2 regions of the Streptomyces callyspongiae genome follow, and region 2 is predicted to be linked to the other one. Evidence: riboswitches for the same ligand, from Rfam matches in the RefSeq annotation. Region 2 holds a riboswitch; the other holds the start of a gene.

Region 1 (3,401 bases), on a different contig from region 2:
GGGCGAGCCGCTCGACCACGTCGACGTGCTCGCAGCCGCCGTAGTAGCGGCGGCCCGGGTAGCCCTCGGCGTACTTGTTGGTCAGCACCGAGCCCTGCGCCTCGAGAGCGGCGACCGGCGCGAAGTTCTCCGACGCGATCATCTCGAGGGTGGACTGCTGGCGGTGGAGTTCGGCGTCGACGGCGGCGGCGACGTCCGGGTCCACCTCGTGGAGGGAGCTGTTCAGAAGAGACATGGGGTCCTTCCCTGGGAAAGGGCGCTGGCGGCGGTACTCAGTTTCCGGCGGTGAAGGAGGTGTACTCCTCGGCGGAGAGCAGGCCCTCCGGCTCACCGTCGAGCTTCACCTTGAACAGCCATCCGCCTTCGAAGGGCGCGGAGTTCACGAGCGACGGGTCGTCCACGACGTCCTGGTTGATCTCGGTGATCTCGCCGGTGACGGGTGCGTAGAGGTCGCTGACGGACTTGGTCGACTCCAGCTCGCCGCAGGGCTCGCCCGCGGAGACCGTGTCGCCGACCTCGGGGAGCTGGACGTACACGACGTCGCCGAGGGCCTCGGCGGCGTGCGTGGTGATCCCGACCGTCGAGACGCCGTCCTCGGCGTCCGACAGCCACTCGTGCTCCTTGCTGTAACGCAGCTGCTGGGGGTTGCTCATGGTCCGATTCTCCCGGAAAGACGGTGGTGGGCGGCAGGGGGCATCCCGCCGGGGGTGGTGGCGGAAGGCGGTTGCGCGGTCCCGCTGTGCGGCGGGACCGGGAAACTCACTTCTCGCGCTTGTAGAACGGCAGGGCGACGACGTCGTACGGCTCGTGGGTGCCGCGGATGTCCACCGCGACTCCCTCGGTGCCCGCTTCGGCGTGGGCCGCGTCCACGTACGCGATGGCGATGGGCTTGCCCAGGGTGGGGGAGGGCGCGCCGGAGGTGACCTCTCCGATCACCGTACCGTCCGTGCCGGAGACCACGGGGTACCCGGCGCGCGGCACCCGCCTGCCCCGCGCGACCAGGCCGACCAGTTTGCGCGGCGGCGCGGTCGCGGCCCGCTCGGCGGCGGCCTCGAGCGGCTCGCGTCCCACGAAGCGGCCCTCGTTCGTGGTCTTCTCGAACTTCACGATCCGCCCCATTCCGGCGTCGAACGGCGTGGTGGAGGTCGTCAGCTCGTTGCCGTAGAGGGGCATCCCGGCCTCCAGCCGGAGGGTGTCGCGGCAGCTCAGCCCGCACGGCGTCAGGCCCGCGTCCTTGCCCGCCTGCGTCAGCGCCTCCCACACGGTCACCGCGTCGGCCGTGGCGACGAACAGTTCGAAGCCGTCCTCGCCGGTGTAGCCGGTGCGGGCGATGAGGGCGTCGACGCCGGCGACGGTCCCGGGCAGCCCCGCGTAGTACCGCAGGCCGTCCACGTCGGCGTCGGTGACCTGCCCCAGGATGCCGGCGGACTCCGGGCCCTGCACCGCGATCAGCGCGTACGCGTCCCGGTCGTCGCGGACGGCGGCGTCGAAGCCGGCCTGCCGGTCGGTGAGTGCGTCGAGCACGGTCGCGGCGTTCGCCGCGTTGGCGACGACCATGTACTCCGTCTCGCCGGTCCGGTAGACGATCAGGTCGTCGAGGATGCCGCCGTCGGTGTCGCAGATGTGGGTGTACCGGGCGCGGCCGACCTTCAGCTTCGACAGGTGGCCGACGAGGGCGTAGTCGAGGAGCTCACCGGCGTGCGGGCCGGTGACGGTGATCTCGCCCATGTGGGACAGGTCGAAGAGGCCCGCCCGGTTGCGCACGGCGTTGTGCTCCTCGCGCTCGCTGCCGTACCGCAGCGGCATGTCCCAGCCGGCGAAGTCGGTCATGGTGGCGCCGAGGTCGCGGTGCACGGCGTCGAGCGCCGTCCGGCGGGGCGGGTTGCTGGAGGTCGTGCTCATGTGGGGCTCCCAGGGCTGGTGACACGGATGTCCTCCCCATCTGTCATCGGAACCTGAGAGGTTCGCCACCTGCCCCGGCGGGCGGTGGCTTGCACCTTGGGTGGGGCCGCGGCGCGTGCTGCGGCCCGCTTTTCAGATCTGCCTCGTCCTGCGCGGTATCGGGGCCTGAGAGATTCAAGGGAGGATCTTGCTCCTTCGGCGTCCCGGGTCGTGCGTGCGGTGGCGGACCCGGAAACTCTCCCGCGCGGATTCAAGCGGCCGGTATGGAGTTCGACGGCCATCATGACACGGCTTCCGCCGGAGCGAAGCCCCGCGTGCGACCCGGCGGGCGGGGAACCGCCTTGCTCTTCATTACTTTTTCTTGACATTCTCCGGGGTATGCCGCCTACGAGCGCCGTGGAGGAACGGCACCGACAGGGGGAGGGCCCGGGTGGAGAGCCTGCACAGCGCCTACGTTCCGGCGGCCGGAGCGGCCGTCCCCGCTCCGCGGCGATCGCCCGTGCCCGGTGGGGACCTGCGGGGCACCGTTCGCACCGGCACGCTCCGCTTCCCGGCCGGCGACCGGGTCGTGGTCTCCGGGCTCCCCGGTAGTGGCAAGTCCACGCTGATGCGCAGAGCCGCGACCGGTGCCGGCCCCGTACTGCGGATCGATTCGCAGGACACACGGGAACGCTGGGCGCAGCGGCTGCCCGACCTTCTGCCGTACGCCCTGTACCGGCCGTTCGTACGCGCCGCGCACTATGCCGGACTCCGCCGCTCGCTGGCCTCCGAGGCCTCCCTGCTCGTGCACGACTGCGGGACGCAGGGCTGGGTCCGCCGCTGGCTGGCGGCCGACGCCCGGCGCCGGGGCCGCGGCCTCCACCTGATCGTGATCGACGTTCCCGCCTCGGTGGCGCTCGCCGGGCAGGCGCAGCGCGGGCGCGGAGTCTCGCGGTACGCGTTCCTCCGCCACCGGCGTGCGGTGGCGCGTCTGCTGGCGGAGGCCGAGGCGGGGCGGCTGCCGGACGGCTGCACTTCGGTGACGGTGCTGGACCGCGGTGCGGCGAGTGCGCTGCGCACCGTGACGTTCGGATAGGGCGGGCGGGCCGTCCGGCCCTGCGCCGCCCCGGACGGCCGCCCGCCCGCCGCTGCCCGCACGACAGCCGGCCCGCCACCCGTTTCCGGGCGGCGGGCCGGCTGCGAGGACACTCCGCGGTGCTGCGTCCTGCGGGATGTGCCCGCGTCAGTTGGGGAGCAGCTCCAGCTCCGGGTCACCGGGGGGCAGCTGGCTCTCCGACAGCTGCGGGCCCTGGTCGGTGGCGGGAACCTGCTTCTCGTCCTGCTGCTGGGCGTCCTGGGTCGCCTTCGCGTCGGCCTGGGTCTCCGCGGCGGGCAGACCGCTGTCGGCGGAGGCCCGGTCCATGAGGTTGACGGCGGCCTGGAGGGCTGCCTTCGCCTCCTTGGCGATCCCCTGCCGGTCGCCGGCCTCGGCGGCACGGAGCAGCTCGTCGACCTGGTCC
Region 2 (3,401 bases):
GGCGGCGCGCCGGGTCGGTGAGCGGCTGCGGCGCGCCATCACCTCGGTCACGGGGCTCAGCGGCTCCGTGGGGCTCGCCGGCTCCAAACTCCTGGCGAAGATCGCATCGGAGCGGGCCAAACCCGACGGACTGGTCGTCGTCCCGCCCGGCACCGAGCGGGAACTGCTGGCGCCCCTCCCCGTCCGCACTCTCCCCGGCGTCGGCCCCGCGACCGCGGAGGTGCTCCGCCGCGCCGGCATCGTCACCGTCGGCGACACGGCCGGGGCGGGAGAGGACGAGCTGCTGCGACTCCTGGGCAAGGCCCACGGGGCATCCCTCTTCGCCATGGCCAACGGCGACGACGAGCGGCCGGTCGTGGCAGAGCGGGACGCCAAGTCGGTATCCGTCGAGGACACCTACGACGTCGATCTCACCGACCGCATGCGCGTCCGGAACGAACTCGCGCGGCTCGCGGACCGCTGCGTGCGGCGGCTGCGGGACGCCGGCCGATCCGGACGCACCGTCGTGATCAAGGTACGGAGCCACGACTTCTCGACGCTGACACGATCCGAGACGCTGCGCGGTCCCACCGACGATCCCACCGTCGTCCGGGAGGCCGCGGATCGGCTGCTGGCAGGAGTGGACACCACGGCCGGGGTACGGCTGCTGGGAGTGGGAGTCAGCGGCCTCGCCGACTTCACCCAGGAGGATCTCTTCGCGCAGTCCGGCACCGACGACGCACGGCAGCCCCCCGAACCGGATCCCACCCCGGGGGCGCGCGCAGGTACAGCGGAGCAGGAAGCGGACACGCCGCGTCGATGGCTGCCGGGGCTGGACGTCCGGCACGCCGTCCACGGACCCGGCTGGGTCCAGGGCAGTGGGATCGGTCGCGTCACGGTGCGGTTCGAGGAGCCCGGCTCCCCTCCCGGGCGGGTGCGCACCTTCTCCGTCGACGACCCCGACCTGCGGCCCGCGACGGCGCCCCCACTGCTCCCCGGCAGGCCTGCCGCAGCGCACCCGTCGACGGGTCCGGCCCGCGCCGCACGCAGCGGACCGGCTCAGCCCTCCGGGCCGGCCAGCCGGCCGAAGTCACGGTCGGGCGGGGGAGGTGTGGACGAATCCCCGAACGCGGGCACGTCCAAGCCGTAGTGGCGGTACAGCTGGAGTTCCTGCTCCGGGGACAGGTGGCGCCCCACCCCGAAGTCCGGCGCATCCTTGATCAGGTTCCGCTCGAAGGGAACCCGCAGCACCTCGCCCTCCACACTGCTGGGTTCCAGCGGCACGAAGGCGTCACGGCTGAACAACCCCGTGCGTACGGCCGCCCACTCCGGTTCCCCGGTCGCGTCGTCGAGATACACCTCGTCGACGGTGCCGATCTTGACGCCGTCGCGGTCGAAGGCCTTGCGGCCGATCAGGCTTCGCGGATCGATGTCCGTCTGCACAGTGCCTCCAGCTTCTCGCCACTCCACAAGGCCCCCCTCCCACGATTGGCCACAACGCCCTGTCCGGCCACTCGGGCGCGAGGCCCCGTTCCCTCAGGAGCCTGCGCTGGTACCCTCTGAAGAGGCTGTCGACCCCGTACGGGAGAGTCCTCCGACGTCAGCGCCGGAGGCGCCGAAGGAGCAACTCCTCCCCGGAATCTCTCAGGCTCACGTACCGTACGGACGAGGTCACTCTGGAAAGCAGGGCGGGTGGCGGACGCAGCGCCGTGGCTCCCCCTCACCGACGGTGAAAACCGGGCGGCTCCCACCAGGGGCGGCCGGGCGAAGCTCTCAGGTTGCCATGACAGAGGGGGAGGCCGTCCGGGCACCGGCCGTGGTGCCCTCGCAGGTCGCTCGACCAGGAGGCCCCCGCAGATGACCGCCAACCGCATCTCGCTCGCCGAGCTCGAGCGTGGTACGCCCTTCGAGGACCGGCACGTCGGACCCGACCACGGCGACCAGGCCAAGATGCTCGCCCAGGTCGGCTACGGCTCGCTCGACGAGCTGACCGCCGCCGCCGTCCCCGACGTGATCAGGAGCACCGACTGGCTGCAGCTTCCCGGGGCGCGCACCGAGGCCGAAGTGCTCGACGAACTCCGCGGGCTGGCCCGGCGCAACACGGTCCTGCCGTCGATGATCGGCCTCGGCTACCACGGCACCTTCACGCCATCGGTCATCCTGCGCAACGTCATGGAGAACCCGGCCTGGTACACCGCCTACACGCCCTACCAGCCGGAGATCTCCCAGGGGCGCCTCGAGGCCCTCCTGAACTTCCAGACCGTGATCTCCGACCTGACCGGCCTTCCCACCTCGGGTGCCTCCCTGCTGGACGAGCCCACCGCCGCGGCGGAGGCGATGGCTCTCTCACGGCGTGTCGGCAAGGTCAAGCAGGGCGTCTACCTGGTCGATGCCGACTGCCTGCCGCAGACCGTCGCCGTCCTGCGCACCCGCGCCGAACCCACCGGGGTCGAGGTCGTCGTCGCCGACCTCGCCGACGGCATCCCCGCCGAGATCGCGGAACGGGGCGTCTTCGGCCTCCTCCTGCAGTACCCCGGCGCATCGGGCGTGGTCCGCGACCACCGCGCCGTCGTCGCGCAGGCCCACGAGCTCGGCGCGATCGTCACCGTCGCCGCCGACATCCTGGCCCTCACCCTCCTCACCTCGCCCGGGGAGCTCGGCGCGGACATCGCGGTCGGATCCAGCCAGCGTTTCGGTGTCCCGATGGGATTCGGCGGACCGCACGCCGGATACATGGCGGTGCGGGACACCTTCGCCCGCAGCCTGCCCGGGCGACTGGTGGGCGTCTCGAAGGACGCGGACGGGACCATGGCCTACCGTCTCGCCCTGCAGACCCGCGAACAGCACATTCGCCGCGAGAGGGCCACGAGCAACATCTGCACCGCGCAGGTCCTCCTCGCTGTGATGGCCGGCATGTACGCCGCCTACCACGGCCCGGACGGCCTCGCCGCCATCGCACGCCGCACCAACCGCTGTGCGACGATCCTCGCGCAGGGACTGCGCGACGGCGGTGTCGAGCTGCTGCACGACGCCTTCTTCGACACCCTCACGGCACGGGTGCCCGGTCGCGCCACCGACATCGTGCTCCGTGCACGGGAGGAGGGCGTCAACCTCCGCCGGGTGGATGCCGACCACGTGGGCATGACGTGCGACGAGACCACCGGCCGCGACCAGCTGGCCGCCGTGTGGAACGCCTTCGGGGTCGACGCCGATGTGGAGGCGCTCGACACCCGGGTCGAGGATGCGCTGCCCGCTGCCCTGCTGCGCACCGACGAGTACCTCACGCACCCGGTCTTCCACGAGCACCGCTCGGAGACGGCGATGCTGCGCTACCTCCGGCGCCTGGCCGACAGCGACTACGCGCTGGACCGCGGCATGATCCCGCTCGGTTCGTGCACGATGAAACTCAACGCCACCACCGA

What was found. A riboswitch is a leader RNA that binds a small molecule or an ion and turns the genes downstream of it on or off. The one in region 2 is predicted to bind glycine.
Region 1: linked by a shared signal. The riboswitch ahead of gcvT (glycine cleavage system aminomethyltransferase GcvT) and the one ahead of gcvP (aminomethyl-transferring glycine dehydrogenase) in region 2 are both predicted to bind glycine.

The regions. Positions count from the first base shown of each region.
Region 1 covers NZ_JBJZOM010000007.1:49,775-53,175, forward strand. The annotation lists gene glyA (serine hydroxymethyltransferase) at 1-235, opposite strand, end outside; gene gcvH (glycine cleavage system protein GcvH) at 273-653, opposite strand; gene gcvT (glycine cleavage system aminomethyltransferase GcvT) at 760-1,902, opposite strand; glycine riboswitch at 2,046-2,155, opposite strand; gene ACL06G_RS08480 (AAA family ATPase) at 2,333-2,977, shown strand; gene ACL06G_RS08485 (hypothetical protein) at 3,125-3,401, opposite strand, start outside.
Region 2 covers NZ_JBJZOM010000020.1:75,754-79,154, reverse strand. The annotation lists gene ACL06G_RS18775 (DNA polymerase IV) at 1-1,129, shown strand, start outside; gene ACL06G_RS18770 (PRC-barrel domain-containing protein) at 1,039-1,422, opposite strand; glycine riboswitch at 1,552-1,649, shown strand; gene gcvP (aminomethyl-transferring glycine dehydrogenase) at 1,837-3,401, shown strand, end outside.